Regions from separate parts of the Shouchella phoenicis genome, predicted to be linked through region 1. Evidence: riboswitches for the same ligand, from Rfam matches in the RefSeq annotation. Region 1 holds a riboswitch; each other region holds the start of a gene.
What was found. A riboswitch is a leader RNA that binds a small molecule or an ion and turns the genes downstream of it on or off. The one in region 1 is predicted to bind thiamine pyrophosphate.
Positions count from the first base shown of each region.

Region 2: linked by a shared signal. The riboswitch ahead of tenA (thiaminase II) and the one ahead of ABC361_RS03840 (acetylornithine deacetylase) in region 1 are both predicted to bind thiamine pyrophosphate.
Region 3: linked by a shared signal. The riboswitch ahead of thiD (bifunctional hydroxymethylpyrimidine kinase/phosphomethylpyrimidine kinase) and the one ahead of ABC361_RS03840 (acetylornithine deacetylase) in region 1 are both predicted to bind thiamine pyrophosphate.
Region 4: linked by a shared signal. The riboswitch ahead of ABC361_RS09325 (3-oxoacyl-ACP reductase) and the one ahead of ABC361_RS03840 (acetylornithine deacetylase) in region 1 are both predicted to bind thiamine pyrophosphate.

Region 1 covers NZ_JBDFMQ010000001.1:671,065-676,590, reverse strand. The annotation lists gene ABC361_RS03860 (class I SAM-dependent methyltransferase) at 1-322, shown strand, start outside; gene ABC361_RS03855 (YciI family protein) at 343-603, shown strand; gene ABC361_RS03850 (PspC domain-containing protein) at 618-797, opposite strand; gene ABC361_RS03845 (cupin domain-containing protein) at 949-1,452, shown strand; gene ABC361_RS03840 (acetylornithine deacetylase) at 1,465-2,814, opposite strand; TPP riboswitch at 2,812-2,914, opposite strand; gene ABC361_RS03835 (hypothetical protein) at 3,011-3,187, opposite strand; gene ABC361_RS03830 (class I SAM-dependent methyltransferase) at 3,279-4,115, shown strand; gene ABC361_RS03825 (FAD-dependent oxidoreductase) at 4,335-5,526, shown strand, end outside.
Region 2 covers NZ_JBDFMQ010000001.1:3,110,395-3,115,920, forward strand. The annotation lists gene ABC361_RS16660 (AraC family transcriptional regulator) at 1-811, shown strand, start outside; gene ABC361_RS16665 (acyltransferase family protein) at 998-2,053, shown strand; gene tenA (thiaminase II) at 2,077-2,748, opposite strand; TPP riboswitch at 2,822-2,924, opposite strand; gene ABC361_RS16675 (SDR family NAD(P)-dependent oxidoreductase) at 3,005-3,784, opposite strand; gene ABC361_RS16680 (thiolase family protein) at 3,895-5,100, opposite strand; gene ABC361_RS16685 (3-hydroxyacyl-CoA dehydrogenase family protein) at 5,087-5,526, opposite strand, start outside.
Region 3 covers NZ_JBDFMQ010000001.1:1,406,866-1,412,391, reverse strand. The annotation lists gene ABC361_RS07690 (Na+/H+ antiporter subunit D) at 1-582, shown strand, start outside; gene ABC361_RS07685 (Na+/H+ antiporter subunit E) at 590-1,069, shown strand; gene ABC361_RS07680 (Na(+)/H(+) antiporter subunit F1) at 1,069-1,344, shown strand; gene mnhG (monovalent cation/H(+) antiporter subunit G) at 1,331-1,699, shown strand; gene ABC361_RS07670 (phosphatidylserine decarboxylase) at 1,802-2,620, opposite strand; gene pssA (CDP-diacylglycerol--serine O-phosphatidyltransferase) at 2,714-3,259, shown strand; gene ABC361_RS07660 (HU family DNA-binding protein) at 3,482-3,757, shown strand; TPP riboswitch at 3,781-3,880, shown strand; gene thiD (bifunctional hydroxymethylpyrimidine kinase/phosphomethylpyrimidine kinase) at 3,950-4,768, shown strand; gene ABC361_RS07650 (BclA C-terminal domain-containing protein) at 4,829-5,526, opposite strand, start outside.
Region 4 covers NZ_JBDFMQ010000001.1:1,714,688-1,720,213, reverse strand. The annotation lists gene ABC361_RS09330 (LLM class flavin-dependent oxidoreductase) at 1-902, opposite strand, end outside; gene ABC361_RS09325 (3-oxoacyl-ACP reductase) at 922-1,674, opposite strand; TPP riboswitch at 1,830-1,944, opposite strand; gene ABC361_RS09320 (GNAT family N-acetyltransferase) at 2,081-2,569, shown strand; gene ABC361_RS09315 (ABC-F family ATP-binding cassette domain-containing protein) at 2,609-4,162, opposite strand; gene ABC361_RS09310 (RDD family protein) at 4,332-4,904, shown strand; gene ABC361_RS09305 (MFS transporter) at 5,060-5,526, shown strand, end outside.

The DNA.
Region 1 (5,526 bases):
CCACTTTGACGCCATTTATGCACTCAACTGCTTACTTCATGTGCCAAAAGCTGAACTGGAGAATGTTTTAATTGAACTAGAGCGTGTGCTACAACCAGGTGGGCTGTTTTATTTAGGTGTATATGGTGGGAAGAATTCTGAAGGCATTTGGGAAGATGATGTTTACGAGCCCAAACGATTTTTTTCTTTCTATGAAGATGATGCACTCCGAACATTGGTAACTGCACATTTCTCGATTGAATCATTCCAAGTCATTTCAAAAGAAGTCATTGGTGGAAATTTAGCCTTTCAATCTGTTGTGTTGCGAAAAACAGAATTCTAACCAAAAAGGAGAAACGTTCTATGACCTATTATGCTGTACTATTACCGATGTTAGATGAACAGAAGAGCGAAGACTATCGTGAAGCTCACGTTGCATACCTTCAGGAGAAAAAGGCAGAAGGAAAAATCTTTGCCAATGGCCGATTTATCGACGGCACAGGAGGGCTCGTTATCTATCAAACGAACACCTTCGAAGAATTACTAGAGCTTGTGCAAAATGATCCTTACGTCGTCGAACGAGCAAGAGATTTTGAGATTCATGAATGGGATTTGGTAATGTGAAAACCAATCCCCATTTAGATCACTGGATTGGTCTCTAAATACATCGCCAAGATAATATAAATCAATAAGCTAGCGGGTAACACAAGAAAAATCAAGCGGACAGCGAGGGTCGGGATCCCCATATGGTCTGCAATTCCCCCGCAAACGCCACTGATCACACGATCTTGTTCAGCTTTCATTAATTTTCGCTTCATCTTTACCACCTCACTATGGTTATATTTGGAAGTATCTTACCCGCTTTCATGTTTCGTAAACGACTTTATTTTCACATTTATTGATCATCTTTATGTTTGCGCTCTCATATGGGTGGTATAGATAATAAAAGGGGAATGGGAGGATTTTCAGATGCGCGATTTAAATCAAGTTACGGTGAAGCACCTTTATTTTAACGATGATGGTCAAGTTCCAAACCATCCGAGCTATCCATTTGTGCATTATCAAGCAGTAATTGAAAAAGAAGACAGCATTGAAGAGATTTTAAAAGAGAATCAATGGTATAACTCTTGGCGTGGTGGCATTTTTGATTACCATCACTATCATAGTAACGCCCATGAAGTATTAGTTGTGATGCAAGGTGAAGCGACCCTACAAGTCGGTGGTGTTTCCGGCGAACAGCTCGAAGTAGGTGTTGGAGATGTGCTCATTCTACCTGCTGGAACGGGTCATAAGCTTATTGAAAGTAGTGAATCTTTCACAGTGATTGGTGCGTACCCGGATGGTGTTCCTTACGATTTATGTACTGGTGATCCTGTGGAAAAAGAAAAGCATATCCAAAAGATCACACAAGTCCCGAAGCCAAGTCATGACCCTGTCTTTGGCGAACACGGACCACTCTCCACCTTGTGGTAAGAAAGTAGCGCATTAATCTGCGCTACTTTTTGGCGTGTTGCACCAGCTAATCATAAAACGAAGCAACGACTTTGTATATTTTACGAGCTCCTCAATTTTTAGTTGCTCATCCACGGCATGCGCATGTTCTAATTTCCCTGGTCCATAAAGAATCGTTGGGATACCGTAAGAGGCTAGCCATCCTCCATCTGTTACCGTTTGAGACATTTCCACATCTGGTCGTGCTCCAAAAACCGCTTCATGTGCTTCCGCAACCATCGAGAATGCAGCATGTTCTTGGTCAACTGAAAATGCAGGAAACACCTCGCCACGATCAACAATCATGGATTCTCCGCCCCATTTAAACAACGGTGGATGATCTCGGAGCCAGACATCTCCCTGTGCAACAGCAAGAAGATGGTTTTCGATTTGTTTTGTGACTTCTTCAACCGTTTCATCTGGATAGAAATGAACAGTTATCCATAAACGGCATTCATCCGCAATAAAAGCAGGATGCCGTCCACCTTCAATAACGGCTGGATTAATCGTGTTGGTTCCTGAAGGGAATCCAGGATACGATTTTGTAATGGCCCAATGTCGTTCTAACTCTTGCAAAGCCGTAATCATTTTTGTCATTTTTTCAATTGCGCTTGCTCCATGCACGCCTCCACCTGCATGAACCATTTGTCTTCTCGTGCCGTCATGGTGCGTGGTCGGACTTTTAATGGTAATCCAACCTGTAATAACGCCGCCCTGACCTTGGATTGCACAGTGACTTGTATCCGCTACGATCGCATAGTCTGCTTGATAGCCATGCTCACAACATTGCTTCGTCCCTGCTTCCCCCACTTCTTCTCCGATAACCGATTGTAAAAAGACATCTCCCTTTAACTTCAAACCATGATCAGATACAAGTTTTAGTGCAAACAAACAAGCAGCAAGACCACCTTTCATGTCTGCAGCACCACGACCGTAAATCGTTCCATCCATAACCTCGGCAGAAAAAGGGGACGTCCTCCACACCTCATCCTTATCGACAGAAGCGACATCAACGTGACCATTTAGAATCAAACTGTGAAACGCATTTGAATACGATCCTTTTAATGTGCCAACTACATTCGGATCCCCTTCATAAACGTCCCACTGATCAACCGTTGCCCCTAATTCTTCTAAGTATTCCGCAATAAATGTTTGGATTCCTGCCGTATTTCGAGCAGGCGGCGCTGGTGTTTCAAACGAAATTAGATCTTTCACAAGTTGGATTAACTCTTCTTCTCGTTCATCTACTTGTTTCATTAACAAATCCACTGCTTCTTCCTCCTCAAAAATAAAAAACACCTCTTTTATAGGAAAAGAAGTGTTGAACGAAAAAAAACAGCACATTCGGTTCAGCCACTTCCCTCCGCTAGTATCATCTAGATCAGGTTCATAAGGGTTAAGACATCCTTGCCTCTCTCAGCTTTGCGCACCCCTAGTGGTGTTTTTATTCAATTAATTATTCCCTTCCTTAGTTTACCAAAGTAATAAGAACGTTTGTATAATTAATTCAATAAATACTTGCGTCACTCTTTTTCTGACGTTATAATTGCGGCATCATACTAAAAGGATCGGTGACGACATTCGGCATCGTCGAAGTTGGATTGACACAAACTTGACGATGACTGGAAACGAGTAAAACATTGAAAAACAAGGAATCATATGGGAGATAAACAGTTGCTAGAGCCAAGCAACGCTTCTTTGTGATCACTGTTTTCATGTTTTGCTCACTACGGTCACCAACTTACCCCGTAGAGCAGAGCTCTGCGGTTTTTTTGTATGAAAAAAAAGAATTGGAGGACTCATTCACCATGAACCGCACACTTTTAGAAACCATCAAACGCCCTGCTCTCTTTGCAAGAAATAAAAATATGTTTTGGCAGGACCCTCACATTGCGCCTTTTTTATTGGATGCCCACTTAAGTCAAGATCATGAAGGTGCTAGTCGACACGCTGGTACGGTTGGAACTTCTGTTCATTTCATTCATCAACACATTTTAAATGAAAAGCCTACAAAAATTGTTGATTTTGGCTGTGGACCTGGGCTCTATTGTGAACCGCTTGCACAATTACAGCATACTGTCACGGGAATTGATATTTCTTCCCACTCCATTCAATACGCACAAGAACAATCGAAGAAAAAAGGTCTTCCCATTACGTATATTAATCAAGATTATCTCTCGGTTCAATTGAAGCCCGAGTTTGATCTTGCCTTACTCATTTATTGTGATTACGGTGCGCTTGGAAAAGAAGAACGAAAGCAAGTTTTACAACGTATCTATGACAGCTTAAACATTGGGGGTCAATTGTTTTTAGACGTGTTTACAGAAGAGAAATTCAAACGATTTTCAGACCAACGCTATTGGAATCATCATGAACACGGCGGCTTTTGGTCGCCTGAAAATCATCTTGAACTTCAACAAAATTGTACTTATCCAGACGAACGCGTTAGCCTTGAACAAACAAATGTAATGACCGCAGATGATACTCAAACCTATTATATTTGGAATCAATATTTCACTAAACCTATGCTGCAAACAGAATTAGAAGAAGCCGGCTTTAGCACTAAAGAGGTATATAGTGATGTGACTGGAAAGCCATATACGGCCAAAAGCGACACAATGGCTTTCTTAGCAAAGAAGAACTAACAAACTTGCCATAGTCTATAAAGAAAAGACTATGGTATTTGCATAAACTACTTGCTCACCATTTCACAATGTGTTAGTCTTATATTGTAAGCAAATAGAGATGGTCTTCATTTTTACTTGCTCATTTCTTCACAAAGTCAAATCGAGGAGTGTTTTCTCCTTCTTTTTATAACTAAACATGCTCAGTATTTCACAATATAAATTCAGGAGGTTTTTTCATTGAAAATTATTGTTATTGGTTGTACACATGCAGGGACACAAACGGTTAAAAACTTACTTCGACTTCATCCAGAAGCAGCTATTACGGTATATGAGCGAAACGACAACGTCTCCTTTCTTTCATGCGGAATTGCACTACATGTCGGCGGTGTCGTCGATGATGCTCAAAAGCTCTTTTACTCTTCCCCAGAGGAATTAGAAGCACTTGGAGCGAAGATGCGTGTTCGTCACAATGTCCACTCGATCAACCGACAGGAAAAGACTCTTGTTGTGGAGAATTTGGAAACAGGTGAACAGTTTAATGATTCCTACGATAAGCTTGTCTATACCACTGGCTCTTCCCCAATTGTTCCACCGATTTCAGGTGTTGGGTTAAAGAACATTCAACTATGCAAAAACTATGCACAAGCCCAAGAGATTATTGAAAAAGCCACCCATGCAAATAAAATTGCTGTTGTCGGTGCTGGCTATATTGGTGTAGAGCTTGTTGAAGCGTTTGAAGCATATGGAAAAGATGTGACATTCATTGAAGGCGCAGACCGTGTCTTAAACAAATATCTCGACCGCGAATTTACTGATGAGGTTGAACAGACATTAACAGCAAAAGGCATTCGCTTGGCGCTAAATGAAAAAGTTGAGGCATTCGCCGGTAATGAAGCCGGAGAAGTTACGGCCATCCAAACAAGCAAAACGACCCACGATGTTGATCTTGTCATACTCTGTGTCGGATTCCGACCACAGACAGAATTGTTAAAAGGCGAACTAGACACCCTAGAGAATGGCGCACTGCTTGTGAATGATTACATGCAAACAAGCGACCCATCGATCTTTGCCGCTGGCGATAATTGCTCAGTGTTTCACAATTCAGCTCAGCATCACGCCTATATCCCTCTCGCCACAAATGCGACAAAGATGGGGACACTCGTTGCGTACAATATTGTAAAGCCCACCATTAAATATCGAGGTACACAAGGAACATCAGGGTTAAAACTTTACGACCTGAATATGGCTTCCACAGGCTTAACAGAAGAAGGCGCAGCGATGTACGGATTAGATGTTCGTTCCACTACACTTGTGGATCACGAACGCCCAACCTTTATGCCAACTGCGACAGAAGTGAAGCTGAAGCTTGTGTATGATCAAGATACGATGCGTTTAATTGGCGCACAAGTGTTAAGTAAAATCGACCAAA
Region 2 (5,526 bases), 2.4 Mb from region 1:
CATTGGTTGGGAAGTAAGAACAGACCCCTCTTACTATTGGGATGGTCGGACTAGGCTTGTGGATCATAACACGTTAATTTTCCAATACACAATTTCAGGAAAAGGCATATTAGAAATCAATAATCAAACCTATACGATTAATCAGCATGAAGCATTTATTATTTCCGTTCCTGGTAATCATCGCTACTATTATCCAAAAGATGCGACAGAACCGTGGGAGTTTATTTATATTGCCTTACAAGGACCAACTGTAGAAGATATCTCAACACGCTTAACGAAAGAAACAGGACCTATTGTCGAGCTATCTCCAGACTCCTATTTAATTCGATCGCTTTTTTCTATTTACAATGAAACGAAAGCCGATCGACTTCGAGATCCTTACCAAGCCGCAGCACATGGCTATCAATTTTTACTCGAATGTTTTCGGACACTACACACAAACACACCAAAAGGCGACTCTTATTATTATCAACAAGCGTTCGCTTACATCGAATCAAATTTTCATAAGCAGATTTCGTTAGATGATGTTGCTGAACAAATCGGGGTGTCACGCTATAGCCTAACACGATTATTTAAGAAACAAACAGGCGCTACGCCGATGGAATTTGTTCGCGAACTTCGCATTCGGAAAGCGTGCGCAATGTTAATTCATACAAGTCGCCCTATCAAAGACATTTCGTGTGAAGTCGGCTTCCTTGACGTGAATTATTTTCATAAAGTATTTAAACGCTATACCGGATCAAGTGCTAGTTTTTTTCGGAAAAAAGGAGATTTCTCACAAATTTATTTGCGGAAAACAAGAGGAGAATAAGATTACAAAGATAACAAATGAGTGTCTTTTTTCGTAATACTCTTCAAAAATAACGGCAAAGCGCGGTGAACTAACCGCATGTTCATAAAGGTCTGTGTAAAGTTCTTTGAATCCCTTCTCACTAGTCTTTTTTCACGTATACTAGCTTTTACAACACAAGAGACGACGTAAAGGCGGTGTACGAAAATGGACAAACGGATTCATTGGATCGATGCGGCAAAAGGGCTCGGGATCATCTTGGTTGTAATGAGTCACGCACCGATGAACCCCGAATTAAAAGCATTTTTGTTCGCATTTCACATGCCATTATTCTTTTATTTATCCGGGGCCGTATTTAAACCGAGTAACCAATCACCAGTGACATTTATAAAGAAAAAGGCGAGGGGACTGTTGTTACCTTATTTTCTTTTCTCTGCCATGACCTATCTCACGTGGTTTCTCATCTTTCGTCATTTGTCGTTTACACCTGGCGAAAATGTAGACCCTTTAAATCCTTTCGCAGGGATCTTTCTTTCAACACCTGAGAATTATCAATTAACCTACAATCCGGCCATTTGGTTTCTAACATGTTTATTTTTAGTCGAACTTTTATTCTTTTTCTATTATCGCGTAAGTCGTGGCAAATGGATTGGGTTATTTCTACTAACCGCAGCAGGCTTGGGCTATGCTTCAACTTTCTTTACCTTTGCATTACCTTGGAATGGGTTCGTTGCGTTGTCAGCAGTTGTCTTCTACGGACTTGGTTTTTTAACAAAACATTTGTGGAAAACTTTTTCTTGGAAAGTGGTAATCCCACTATCCACTGCCCTGTTCACGCTTATGTACCTCATTCAATCTGTTAATGAGCGAATTGATATGCGCGGGAATATACTTGGTGAACCATACGTGTTTTACCCAGCTGCACTACTAGGAATGATTGCATTTCTATTGTTTATCCAAAAGGTACAGCACTCAAAAGGCCTATTATTCTTAGGATCAAATTCAATTGTCATCTTGCTTGTGCATATGCCTATTCTGAATACAGTTCGAGCCGCTATGCATTATGGACTCGGTGTCAATCTCGACACCGCGAATACTCTTCCTTGGACGTTATTATTTACAGGCTTAACGCTTGCTTTGACAATTCCGTTTATTTATTTCTTCAATAAACACCCGTGGTTCCTAGGAAAAAAACAGCCAAAAGAAGCCAAAGCGAAACGAACATCGCCACGTATCTCTCTACACGAAAAAGCCGTCCCATAATGTAGGGACGGTTTTTTATCTCCTTATTCAACGGGCCAACTCTCTTGTTTATACGCCATATCCCAAAACATATATTCATAACGGCTCGTATTCATAAAGATTGCTTCTAAGCGATTAAGCTCTTCTTCTGACTTAGAATCAGCAAGGGCATCTAGTGTCTCAATAAGCCAGTCTGCAATTTGACCAAATTCATCTGAAGAATACATGCGTACCCATTCTCCGTAATATTCATGATCTAAGGCGCCTGGAATTTTTGCCAACTCAAGGCCAATTTCGTAATAATTCCACGCACAAGGTAAAATGGAAGCAATCAGTTCTGCTAACGATCCTTTTTGCGCTTCCGCTAGCATCGCACTGCTATATGCTAACGTAACAGGTCCAGGAACGGTAGCTTCTAGCTCCTCGCGACTAACGCCCAGTCGCTCAGCATATGAACGGTGTAGTTCCATTTCCGTATTCAGCGTTTCATCTAATGCGGCAGCAAAACCGGACATGGTCTTTAGATCAGGGGCGAGCACCGTGCCCATCGCCATGACTTTCGCATACTCAATTAAATACTTATAATCTTGTTTCAACCAATGTTGAAACGCTTCTTTCGGCAATGTACCGTGACCAATTCCTTGGACGAAAGGATGGTTATGGCTAGCCGTCCATACAGCATCCGCGTGTTGACGAATTCGTTGCGTAAATGACATAAAATCGCTCCTTTAAGCTTCATTTAAAAAACCACTTTCTTTGATTAGGAAAGTGGCTTCACGTCATTGATGGACGAGCTAGCATACACTTCCCTACGCTAGTTCAAACTAGATCAGGTGATAAGGGTTAAGGTCTACTGCCTCTCTCAGCCAAAATGGCACCCCTAGTGGTCTTTTATTCTCTTTCTACTATCATAGATGAACGACAAACTTTGTGCAAGAAGGACGTCCATCGTTCTCCTAGCAAAAAACAAGCCTAGCGCATGACGCTTCCGCCAGAAATTTTAACAGACTCCCCTACGATATTTTTGGCTGCATCGGTTAAGAGATAAATAATCGTGTTGGCTACTTCTTCAGGTTCTGTAATTCGACCAGACGGCAAGTTTTGTTCAACTTCATTTAATTGTTCCTCATAAGAACGGCCGTTTTGCTTCGCTTTTCGCTCAATTGCACCTTTGCCCATCTCTGTATTAACAAAACCTGGACAAACAGCATTGACGCGTACTTGATTTTCAATCGCTTCTAGCGCAAATGATTGCGTAAACCCAATTAAGGCAAATTTACTACCTGCATAAGCAGAATTTCCATAGGTTCCTCTTAAACCAGACAGCGACGATACATTCACAACCGCTCCTTCTTGCTCTTGTTTCATCGATTGATAGACTTTCTGGGTTAAAAGAATAAGAGAGGTAAAGTTTGTATGCATGATGCTTGTCATCGTCTCTTCGTCCAACTCTTCCACAATCGCTCCACCGCTCATCCCAGCTGAGTTCACCAGTCCAAAAATCGGACCATGTTTCTTGATGGCTTTTTCAACGAGTTGGTTACGCTCATCTTCTACATTTAAATCTGCTGGAACGATCAAGATGTCTTGATATTCTTTTTGTAGTGCGTTTAATTTCTCTTCGTTTCGACCAGTAACCGTTACGTTAGCGCCTAGTTTAGTCAGTGTTTTAGCCGTTGCTGCACCAATACCACCAGTAGCTCCTGTTACCAAGATATGTTTGTCCTGTAACACGTCATTTGCAAAAACCATTCTGTCGTCACTCCTCGATTCATCTTTTGTTCTCTAATAACCGTTTCAGCTTCTTCTTAAACGAATGAACTTCATCTGGTAAGCTCATAACAAAAGAGAGTCCCTAATGATTAGGAAACTCTCTCAATAATGGTGCTTATTCCAAGCCCTCCCGCGATACAGAGTGAGATGAGGGCATACGTTCCTTGTCTTCTCACTAATTCATGCAGAGCTTTTGTTAATAAAATTGCCCCCGAAGCTCCAATTGGATGACCTAATGCAATCGCTCCGCCGTTTGGATTTAAACGCTCATCATCCATTTTCATTCCCCACTCATGTAAAACCGCAAGGGCTTGCGCAGAAAATGCTTCATTCAATTCAATTACATCTAAGTTTTTAAACGTTAAACCCACCTGCTTTAAGGCTTTAGCTGTTGCTGGAACAGGACCCAGTCCCATCTCTTTTGGAGAGACCCCTGCCGCTGCTTGTGCGATAATTTTTGCTCTTGGTTTGGCTGATAATTGCGTTAATCCCTTTTGTGATGTTAATAAAATCGCAGCAGCTCCATCGTTCCGACCTGAGCTATTGCCCGCCGTCACTGTGCCACCTTTTTTGAAGACAGGCTGTAAGGTTGCCAATTTCTCAATCGGCGCTAGGCGTGGATGCTCATCTTCAGAAAAGAGCAGTGTGTGCTTCTTTTGCTTTATTTCAACAGGTGTAATCTGAGACTGAAACCGTTCTGCCTCAATCGCACGGGCTGCTTTTTTTTGACTAGAATACGCAAACAGATCCTGATCTTCGCGGCTAATCCCATACTTTTCTGCTAAGGTTTCTGCAGTAAAGCCCATCGTAAATTCACCGTACTGCTCTTTTGGCTGTGACCGTGGCTGACTCTCCGTGTTCGGATCTAGCAATACGCCATTGCCTGCCCCTAACCCGAAACGAGCACCACGCAGATAGTATGGAGCCGTACTCATACTTTCAACCCCACCAGCAACAACAACATCTGCAAGCTGACTCATAATTTGCTGGGCCCCACTATTTACTGCTTGAAGCCCTGAACCACATTGCCTGTGAATTGTGTAAGCTGGAATCGCTTCAGACCAACCTGCTTTTAACAGCCCTATCCTTGCTATATTCGGCGAATCAGTACTTTGTTTTCCTTGACCGACAATGATTTCGTCGATGGCATCTAACTTTCCATCCACTCTTTTGACAAGCGACTCAAGCGTGTGGGCAAGCAATTGATCATCGTAATGTTGGGCTAGCGAGCCGCCTATTTTCCCAATAGGGGTTCGAACAGCTTCCACAATGTAAACGTCATTACCTTTCGTCATACGTATAAAACCCCCTTCCAGACTTTCGGCCAAGCCTTCCTGCTTTAACGTACTTGACGAGGAGGGGACACGGACGATACGTTTCCCCGAGTGTTTCATATAAATAAGTCATATTTCGCAAGCGTGTATCAAGCCCGACTAGATCGGCTAATTCTAATGGTCCCATTGGGTGATTTAAACCGAATTTCATCGCTTTATCCACATCTTCTACAGACGCAACACCTTCCATGACAAGATTCATTGCTTCATTACCGATTAGTCCATTCATTCGACTTGTCACAAAACCTGGAAACTCGTTCACCTCCACTGTCTCTTTGTTCAGGCCTTCTGCCACTTGTTTCACTTGCGCAAACGTCTCGTCTGACGTATCCAGCCCTCGTATAATTTCCACAAGCTTCATTTTGTGAGCAGGATTAAAGAAGTGCA
Region 3 (5,526 bases), 740 kb from region 1:
TCGTTCCACATTATTAGCCAGATTGGCTATATGATTATGGGAATTGGGTTAAATACTGCTCTCGCACTTGCAGGAGCTGTTTACTTCCTCGCCCATAACATGATTGTTAAGACAGGCTTAATTTTAATGTCTGGCGCGACTCAAAAGGTAACAGGAACAACGGATCTTAAGAAGATGGGTGGATTACTGAAGACACACCCTACCCTTGCGTGGTCGTTTTTAATACTTGGCTTATCTATCGCTGGAATTCCTCCGCTTAGCGGCTTTTTCGGTAAATTCCCGTTAATTGTAGCTGCTGCAGAAGAATCAAGCTATTTCTTAGTCTTTCTTTCACTATTTGTTGGGATGCTGACACTGTTCTCCATGATTAAAATCTTCATGAATGTGTATTGGGGAGCGCCACAACATACGAAAGAACAAGCAAATACATCCATCGCGCCAACATTATTAGCCATTTCACCACTTGTTCTTTTAACGATTATTCTAGGTATTTTTGCAGAACCATTTTTTGCATACACTGAAATAATTGCGAATGAACTTCTTGATCCAGCAGTATATATCGAATCGGTTCTGAAGGAGTAGATACAGTATGGCTTTTCAATTACTAATTAACGTCGTTCTTGCCATTGTTTGGATGCTGTTTCAGAATAGCTTCACGATCGTCGATTTTGTCGTAGGGTATACGATTGGTTTTTTCGTTGTTCTTGTACTAATTCGGTTTAAAGGATACGAATTTTACTTTGCTCGAGTATGGTCACTTATTAAGTTGATTTTAATTTTTATGAAAGAACTGGCCATCGCAAATGTGAGTGTAATGAAAACCGCATTAAGTCCGAAAATGGACGTTGCACCAGGCATCGTAGCGGTCCCTACTCGATTGGAAACAGAAACAGAAAAAACAATGTTCGCCGTCATGATGACATTGACACCAGGAACATTATCAATTGAATTTTCTCTTGATTCAAATGTGATATTCGTGCATGCCCTTGACGCACGGAATAGAGATGAGATCATTCATTCTGTTCAAAATACATTTGAACGTGGAATACTGGAGGTGACACGGAGATAATGTTTGAAACAATTCTCTCCTGGCTCTTATTGATAAAATGTGGAGCAGCTTTATTATGCATCATCCGTGTTTTTATCGGGCCAACACATTCAGATCGAATCGCCGCTCTTGATACACTTGGTTTAATGTTAATTGGGTTTGTTGGGATTTTAATGATTCTTCAAGATACAATGGCCTATACAGAAGTTGTGCTTGTAGTAGCAATTCTTGCATTTATTGGTTCTGTTGCGCTTGCTAAGTTTCTAGAAAGGGGGAATTTATTTGACCGCGACTGAATGGGTAATCATCATTTTGCTATCTGTAGGAACGTTTTTTAGTCTCTCTGCGGGTATAGGTCTCATTCGTTTTCCGGATGTCTATTCTCGCCTTCATGCAACTGGAAAAAATGCAACAGCAAGCGTTATTTTAATCATGACGTCAACCTTTGTCTATTTTCTGTATGAGCATGATCTCTTTATCGGCAAATTACTCCTCACGATTTTATTCGTCTTTTTGACAACTCCTGTTGCGGCGCTACTGATTTCTAGATCAGCTTACCGGATAGGGATCCCTATGTCGAAAAAGTCGGTGAGAGATGAAATGAAGCCTTATTATGATAATGAAAAAGCCTCACCTGCAAAAAATGAATAGGACCACGCACAGTAGCGGACATAAATCATGATTTATGTCCGCTTTTTTAAATAAACATCCGCTTAGTTCGATAAAAAAAGCCTCATGAATGAAGGAACTCACTCATAAAGCTTTACGGACGTTCGTTTTCTCGAGAGAATGGCTATTATTTGGTTGCAACGTCCCAATCTTTTCGCCTACTTTTACATTTTTATCATGTAGCGCTAGTGAAAATGCATTTTTCTCAAACAATAAAATAACCGTAGAACCAAAAGAAAAATACCCGACTTCTTCGCCTTTCTCCCATACACTCCCTGCTTTCGTTCGAACAATTGAATTTATATTCATTGCCCCGACTTCAATCATCGCATATTGAATTGCACCTTGATACAAGTCATTGACGATACGATAATTGTGCGACAGAGGTTTTCTTCCATACTTTAACCCAGGCTCATTCACAGGATAGGAGCGGCTTCCTAGCGTGGTTGATTCGGACAAGTGACAATTCATTGGACTATGAACTCGATGATAATCACTTGGGCTTAGATAGAGAATGACATACGTACCGCCCTCAAATTGCTTGGCTTTTGCTTCAGACTGCAGCATATCTTCCAGGCGGTAGCTTTGCCCCTTGACAACAAACGTTGCATCTTGTTTAATTTCTCCCGCCTCTTCACATCTTCCGTCAACTGGTGAAACAACACTCTTCTCTTCTTGATTAATCGGCCGATTTTCCATGTTGATTTGCCTCGTAAAAAACGAATGTAAACTCCCATGTTCTTTATATGGCAAAATTGCTTCTTCATGCTTAATCTTATATGTTTTAATAAACATTGGTATAAACGGTTTACTGAGCTTTGATTTCGTAAATTGTTTTAACAGATTGGAACTCCACTGACGATTTGTTAGTTCTATACTCATTTGAAAAAATTTCCTTTTCATCTCATCACCTTTAACGCTTTTTTGCATCATTGCCCGCTTTTTTATGGTATACTTTGGTATTATAGCACGTAAATAAACTCGAAAAGAGGTGAAATGTACGTGTTCTTATTAAATCAATTAGTCTCGACTCGCAAAAAAATTAAAGGTCAAATTGCGAATGGATTAACGCTAATTAATTTAGGCCTTGGGATAACCGCAATTATGTTTATTTTACAAGGAAGTATTTGGTACGGATTTTTATTTATCGCTCTCGCGGCTTTATTTGATCGCTTTGATGGAATGGTAGCTAGACGATTAAAAATTGAATCAGAACTCGGAAAACAACTTGATTCCTTAAGTGATCTCGTGTCATTTGGTGTAGCCCCTGCTCTACTCGTTCAGCAAGCCACATTAATGCCATTGAGCTTTGTAGGTGGACTTGCCGTTGTTCTATTTATTTTATGTGGTGCTTTAAGACTTGCACGCTTTAACATTACAGATTCTCCCAATGAATTTATTGGATTACCGATTACTGGCGCAGGATGTATCCTAGCTTTTTCAACACTCTTTAATGACCAATTACCCGAAACATTTTTTGTTATTTTTATGATTTGTTTATCTGGTTTAATGATTAGCAACATTAGGGTAAAGAAAGTGTAACGCTTCATTCAACATGAATCGCCAAAAATTGATTCATAAGTCTATTTTTATTGCTTAACTGGCTAAAATTACTGCTTTTAGCTTGACAGTAGCAGGATTCATGAGTAAATTAAGGGCAGGCAGTAACGTCTGCCCGCTTTAAAAGCGGATTTCAAGTATACATATTATTCTCGTGTAAAAGAATAATACGTTATTCTATGTAAAGAAAAGGAGTTTTTACAGATGAACAAAACAGATCTGATTAATGCAGTTTCCGAGCAAGCAGAAATTTCTAAAAAGGACGCGTCAAAAGCAGTTGACGCTGTATTTGAAGGTATTACGGATTCTCTAGTAAACGGAGGGAAAGTTCAACTTGTTGGATTTGGTAGCTTCGAAGTTAGAGAACGTTCAGCAAGAAAAGGACGCAACCCGCAAACAGGAGAAGAAATCGAAATTCCAGCAACTAAAAACCCTGCGTTCAAGCCTGGTAAGCAATTAAAAGACGCAGTCAACTCATAAGATTCGCACAAACTGTATAAAATAAATTCCACTAGGGGTGCATGAATGCTGAGAAAAGGGAAACCTTTAACTCTTCAACCTGATCTAGGTAAAACTAGCGTAGGGAAGTGGGAAAGCAATGACTATTGCTCAAAAAAACGGCCGCCTCTTTCTATGCGGTCGTTTTTTTGTTTTGAAAGGATGGAATATATAATGGAATCAGTACGTCGTGCACTGACAATAGCCGGTACAGACCCAACAGGTGGAGCGGGAATTCAAGCTGACATTAAGACGTTTCAAGAACTAGAGGTTTACGGCATGTCTGTCTTGACATCGATTGTGGCACAAAACACAACTGGTGTTAGAGGCATTCATCACCTTCCAATTGAGATGATTGAAATGCAGTTAGATGCAGTGCTGGAGGATATTTGTCCTCACGCCATTAAGACAGGCATGATTGCGCAAAAAGACATGATGACGCTTTTAAGTAATAAACTGGCTAAGCTTACGAACGTTCCATACATTTGCGATCCAGTTATGATGGCTAAGAATGGCGATTCCCTACTTGAAAAAGATGTACGTTCGTTTTTGCGAGATACGCTAGTTCCTCTAGCCACCATCGTTACACCAAATATTGCGGAAGCAGAAGATTTAGTTGAATTCAAGATAGCATCCATTGACGATATGAAGAAAGCAGCCAAACGAATTGTTCATGAACTTGGCGCTACTTGCACGGTTGTCAAAGGGGGGAGCCTCCAAGGAGATGCCATAGATGTATTCTATAGCGCGAGCGATGGCTATCATACTCTTGACGCACCACGAACGGATACAAAGCACACACATGGAACAGGATGTACGTTTTCTGCCGCCATTAGCGCAGAATTAGCAAAAGAGACTTCTGTTTTTAAAGCTGTTCAGAAAGCAAAGCACTATACATCTTCTGCCATTGCCTATTCGTTAAATATAGGACACGGATATGGCCCGACAAACCATTGGGCACACCGCCTCCACTCCAATACAACTCCCCTTTAAAACCACCTTTAATAAGTAGAAAAAAGCCTACCACTTATTCGGTAAGCCTTTTTTCTACCATTATGCGATTCGTACAATTCTTAATGCTGCACCTTGGCCATCCACTAAAACAGCGGCACCTAACAATCCAAATAACTCAAGCTCAATTAAATCACCAGCTGCTAAATCTGCTACAACATTCCCTGGTATATTCGTAACAGCCACACCCGGAGATACTTCCGAAGAAGCAAGTGGTGTTCCGTTAACAGTAAGTCGTAATCCTAACAACAGTCCAGCTGTAAGATTTACATTATAAGAAATACTATACGTTCCTGCTGTGTCAATTGTAAATCCATCTCCTGTTGCCGTAATTCCTGCGGCTAGCTGATTATCAGGAACCGGAACCGTCGTACCTCCAAGAATAACTGCAATTGTTGATCCGCCATTCGTACCGAATGCATACGTAGACGTTAGCGCTTCACCTGTAGGGCTTGCCGGACCTGTTGGACCTGCTGGGCCTGTTGGACCCGTGACTCCAAGGCCAGGAAGGACTAATTCAAAGTCAGCTGATGCACCTGGTGTTCCTGTTGGAGCATCCACTAAGACGCGGTAAACAGAACCTTCAAATGACACTAACTGTCCCGCCGTCAATGCTGGAGCAGTTGCTGGATCAAAAACGGTCACACCATCCAGGCCTAGTCCCGTTACACCAGTCGGACCGATTGGACCGGTTGGGCCTGTAATCCCATCTAATCCGGTCGGGCCTGTTGGACCTATGG
Region 4 (5,526 bases), 1.0 Mb from region 1:
AACGCGTCCTCAATCGGTAATTGCTTATCTAACACTCGCTTTTTTTCAAGCGCTTCTTCATAAGTCTGGCCTACATACGTGACGAGCCCGGGAAACACCTTAATTTGCTTCGCTTCACGTTCATGTTGGATTAATTGGTTCGTTAATTTTTCCCGATACTCTTTCGCTTGCTTGAAATTCCACGAAACTGAATAGACAGCATCCGCATATTTTGCAGCTAATGCAATCCCTTGCGGTGATGCACCTGCCTGCATTGAAACGGGCTTTACTTGTGGGCTACTTGGTGTAGTAGAAGGACCCTTCACCTTAAAGAAATCATCGTTGTGATTAATGGCTTGTATATTCGTTGGGTCAATCAATGTGTGTTCTTCACGACTTGGCTGAAACGTATCTGCGTCCCATGAAAGAAATAATTTGTCCATCAACGCAGCAAATTCATCCGCTTTCTTGTAACGGTCTCCTCGAGCTGGTAACGCCTCCATACTGTGATTAAACGCTTCACCATCTGTCATTGAAGTAACAAGGTTCCAACCTACACGACCGTTAGAAATATGATCTAAACTTAGCAGTTGTCTTGATACTGTGAATGGATTTGCAAATGTGCTTGAAACCGTGGATACGAGCCCAACATAGTTCGTGACTTGAGAAATAGCCGTTAATTTCACAATCGGGTCAAACCAAAAAGCTGGCATATCTGTTGGCTCGGCTCCTCGAAACGCTTGATTGTCAGCAAAAAAGATCGCATCAAAACATCCTTTTTCCGCCAATCGTGCTAGAGTCTGATAGTAAGAGATATTCCCAATGTCCTCTATGTAAGAATCGGGCATAAGCCACGCTGCTTGATGATGTCCACAGCCATAAAGTAAGACACCGAGATGCATCTGGTTTTCGAACGTATGCATTCCCTTCCCCTCCATTGTTTTAGTTCATCGTGAGACCACCATCTACCGTAATCGTTTGTCCGGTTATTCCACTTGCGTTTTCTGAAGCTAGATAAGCGACCATATTCGCAACATCTTGAGTCGTTGTTACCTTCTTTAATGGTGTGGATTGCGCGATTAAATCAAACACCTCTTGCGATGTCACGGCGCTTGCATCAGTCGTTTTTAAAAGCCCTCCTGAAACGACATTTGCGTTAATTCCGTGTACACCTAATTCTGAGGCGAGATTGCGCGTAAAGCCGATCAACCCTGCCTTTGCCGTTGTATATTCATGGTAGGGGACGACAGGGTTTTGAAAAAGGTTCGTTCCAATACTAATAATTGAACCCTGTTTGCGTTCTAAAAATTGAGGAAGCACACTTTGAACAACATGAAACGCTGCCTTTAATGTGCCATCGACTTGTTTCTGATAATCGTCCCAAGAAAGGTTAATAAAAGACTTTTGTTGAGAAGGATCAAATTTAAAATCGACTAGCGCATTGTTTACCACTACATCAATCTGACCGAAATAATTGGTTGCTTGCGCCATCATGGTGTCTACTTCTTCTCGGTTTGTCACATTTGCTTGAATGGCGATACTTTGGTCTTGTCCAATCTCAGACACTAGTTTCTCTGCCGCTTCTTTGCTTTTATAGTAATTGACCACAACTTGATACCCTTGATTGGCTAACGTTTTTACAATTGTTGCACCTAAACCTCTGCTGCCACCTGTTACTAATACGGTTCTTGTCATTTTTTTCGCTCCTATCCTTTTCGTTTTATACACATCTCAACCGCTCAACACTACCAATCTTTACATTTGCCTCACCTTTTTTTCTCACTAATAGAATCAAGACTAAACAAAAAAGTGCCGAGTCTGTTTTAGCCCCGGCACAATGAATGAAAGAAGACGATTCATCATAACTTTCCCACGCTGGTATTGCCCAGATCAGGTCCAAAGAGTCAAAAAGTCTCATCGCGCTTTCCTCTCAGCCCAGCTCATTGGGCTCCCCTAGTTAGTCATATATTGTTTTCAAATTCATTATATTTTTAATAATCCCTTACGTCAATTTTCGACTGCTCTTGTTTTCCTATTTTCTTTTTTCAACTCGACCGTTATAATGAGTAAAAAAACAGAATAACGAGGTGTTTCTGACAACATGATACGAAAAGCAACGAAAGAAGACTTACAAGAGATTCTTACCATTTACAACCATGCGATTCTACATACAACCTCCGTTTATTCGTACGAGCCTCATACACTCGAGATGCGTGAAACGTGGTATAACCAAAAGATCGAAGACAAGTTTCCTATTCTCGTTTTTGAAGAAGACAATCACGTCATTGGGTTCGCGACATATGGTTCGTTCCGAGCGTGGCCTGCTTATCAATACAGTATTGAACATTCCATTTATGTAGATCCCAATCAACGAAAAAAAGGAATTGCTACTCAACTGCTAACCGAAATGATTGCGTTAGCCAAACAAGATGGCTATAAAACGATGATCGCAGGGATTGATGCCACGAACGAACAGAGCATCGGATTGCATAAAAAATTTGGCTTTACACACAATGGAACGATTGAAAAAGTTGGCTATAAGTTTGATCGCTGGCTTGACTTAGCGTTTTACCAACTCATTTTCGAGTAAAAGAAAAGCTAAGACCTCAGCCGGTCTTAGCTTTATTCTTTATACAAGTTTTGTTGTCCAATTTTCACAGTTCCACGTTTCTGTGACAATATCTTGATAAAATTCTGGTTCGTGAGAAATGAGCAGAATACTGCCTTTATATGCTCGCAATGCACGCTTTAATTCTTCCTTCGCATCCACATCAAGGTGATTCGTAGGCTCATCAAGAACCAAGATATTTGACTCGCGATTGATTAGCTTACATAAGCGAACCTTTGATTTTTCTCCCCCGCTCAACACAACCATCTTGCTTTCGATGTGTTTCGTTGTTAATCCACACTTTGCTAGCGCTGAGCGAACTTCTCCTTGGCCAAGAGAAGGGAACTCTTGCCAAATCTCTTCAATACACGTATTATTGGAAACTTTCGCTTCTTGTTCAAAATACCCAATTTCTTGATAATCCCCACGTTCAACAGAGCCAGAAATCGGTGTTTGAATGCCTAATAAACTTTTTAAAAGCGTTGTTTTTCCAATTCCATTTGCGCCAACTAAAGCAATTTTTTGCCCTCGCTCCATTCGTAAGTCTAATGGCCTGGATAAAGGTTCATCATAGCCAATTACAAGCTCCTTTGTTTCAAAAATAAGCTTGCTTGTTGACCGTGCTTCTTTAAAGTTAAACTCTGGCTTTGGCTTGTCTTTTGCCAGTTCAATAACATCCATTTTATCTAGTTTTTTCTGTCTCGACATCGCCATGTTTCGCGTTGAGACACGCGCTTTGTTACGAGCAACAAAGTCTTTTAACTGTGCCATTTCTTGTTGCTGACGCTTGTAAGCCGCCTCTAATTGCTGCTTTTTCATTTCATGTACGTCTAGAAAATGATCATAGTCCCCAACATAGCGATTAAGCTCTTGATTTTCCATGTGGTAAATAATATTAATAACGCTATTAAGAAACGGAATGTCATGCGAAATTAAAATAAAGGCATTTTCATATTCTTGTAAATAACGTTTGAGCCATTCAATATGCTGTTCATCTAAATAGTTTGTCGGCTCATCTAATAGCAAAATGTCTGGTTTCTCTAATAAGAGCTTTGCGAGCAACACTTTCGTTCGTTGTCCACCACTTAAGTCTTCCACATCCTTTTCTAAACCAACATCGTCTAGACCTAGTCCGCGGGCCACTTCTTCTACTTTTGCATCAATCGTATAAAAATCATTATTGGTCAAGGTATCTTGAATGACGCCCACGTCTTCAAGAAGACGTTCCAATTCTTCAGGCGTGACGTCACCCATTTTGTCGTACATTTGATTCATTTCCGCTTCCATGTCGTAAAGATACTGAAAAGCTCCTTTTAACACATCACGCATCGTCATACCTCGCTCAAGAACTGTGTGCTGATCAAGGTAACCGACACGAACCTTCTTTGACCATTCTACTTTTCCTTCATCAGGCATAAGTTTCCCAGTAATAATATTCATGAACGTTGATTTACCTTCACCATTTGCACCGATTAATCCAATGTGTTCTCCTTTCAACAAACGGAACGACACATCTTGAAAAATCGCACGGTCACCGAAGCCGTGACTTAAGTCTTTTACCGTTAATATACTCATCTATTATCAACCCTTTTATTGTAACAAGTTCGTTTTATGATCCAATTAAAGATTGTACCACATTTACGAGGACAGTGTAAGTTTTGAGTCAACTACTCGACTCTTCTTTTGCCACTTTATACAGAATAAAAGGAATTATGGTATATTTTTCTAAAAGGAGGAATTTCATATGGAAAATAACCCAGCTGGCTTTTGGGTACGATTAGGTGCCTTGATCTTGGATGGACTCTTTATTAACCTAATTGCGTGGTTACTTGGTTTTATGTTCATCACGTCTTGGCAAAACGGCATAACTGAAATCATTCAATTTCTTTATTTACTCGTAGTGCCAATCGTCTGGTACGGTTATACAATTGGAAAACGTGCGTTTACTATTCGAATCATTCATATGGATGGCAGCAACGTGCGCCTTTGGACAATGATTAAGCGGAATGTAGTCGGTGGTCTCATTTATGTTCTTCCAATTTTTCTACCAGTCATTTATCTTGCTCTTACTTTAGATACGAGAATTTGGGCCGTTTTCTCTTTTCAGACGGAGGACTTTACAGAAGCAACCCTATCAAATGCTGACGTAACGCTCTTAACGGCAGGCTTACTCTTATCTTTCGCATTATTGCTTGTTAGTGCGTTTATGGTTGGTGTCTCAAAATCTAGGCGTTCACTTCACGATTTAATTGCCGGTACCTACGTCACAAGAGATACACCCAACGAAACAGAAATGGTTTATCGAGAGAAGATCTAGTCAAGTTGACAGTTCCTCCAACCCATGCTAACTTATTCAATGATAAAGGCGACATAACTATGGGCGTTATGTTAGCGAATTGGCAAATGTTTGCTTGAATGCAGGGCCTCCCGATCGATGGGGAGGTCCTGTTTTTTTTGAGGAGGAATGGTTTTTTGGACAAAAGAATTTACTTATTAACAACGTTAACATTTATTGTTGGTCTAGTTGAGTTAATTGTTGGTGGTATTTTGCCATTAATAGCAGGCGATCTCAACATTTCTCTCGGTCAAGCAGGCTTATTAATTTCTGCTTTCTCTCTTAGTTTTGCGATTGCAGGGCCGCTTTTATTGTCATTGACAGCAAAAGTGGAACGGAAAAAGTTAATTATGATTGTTCTCTTACTATTTATTTTTTCAAACGGTATTGCGGTTTTTAGTACTAGCTTAACGGTTTTATTGGTATCCAGGGTTTTATCTGCCTCAGGGGCTGCACTTCTCGTTTCTTTATGTTTAACGATCGCTTCACAGATAAGCTCGGAGGCAAACCGCTCTAGAGCAATTGGAACAGTTTTAATGGGCGTCAGTGCCTCGCTCGTGCTTGGCGTGCCGTTAGGTCTTTTTCTCGGCAATGAATGGGGCTG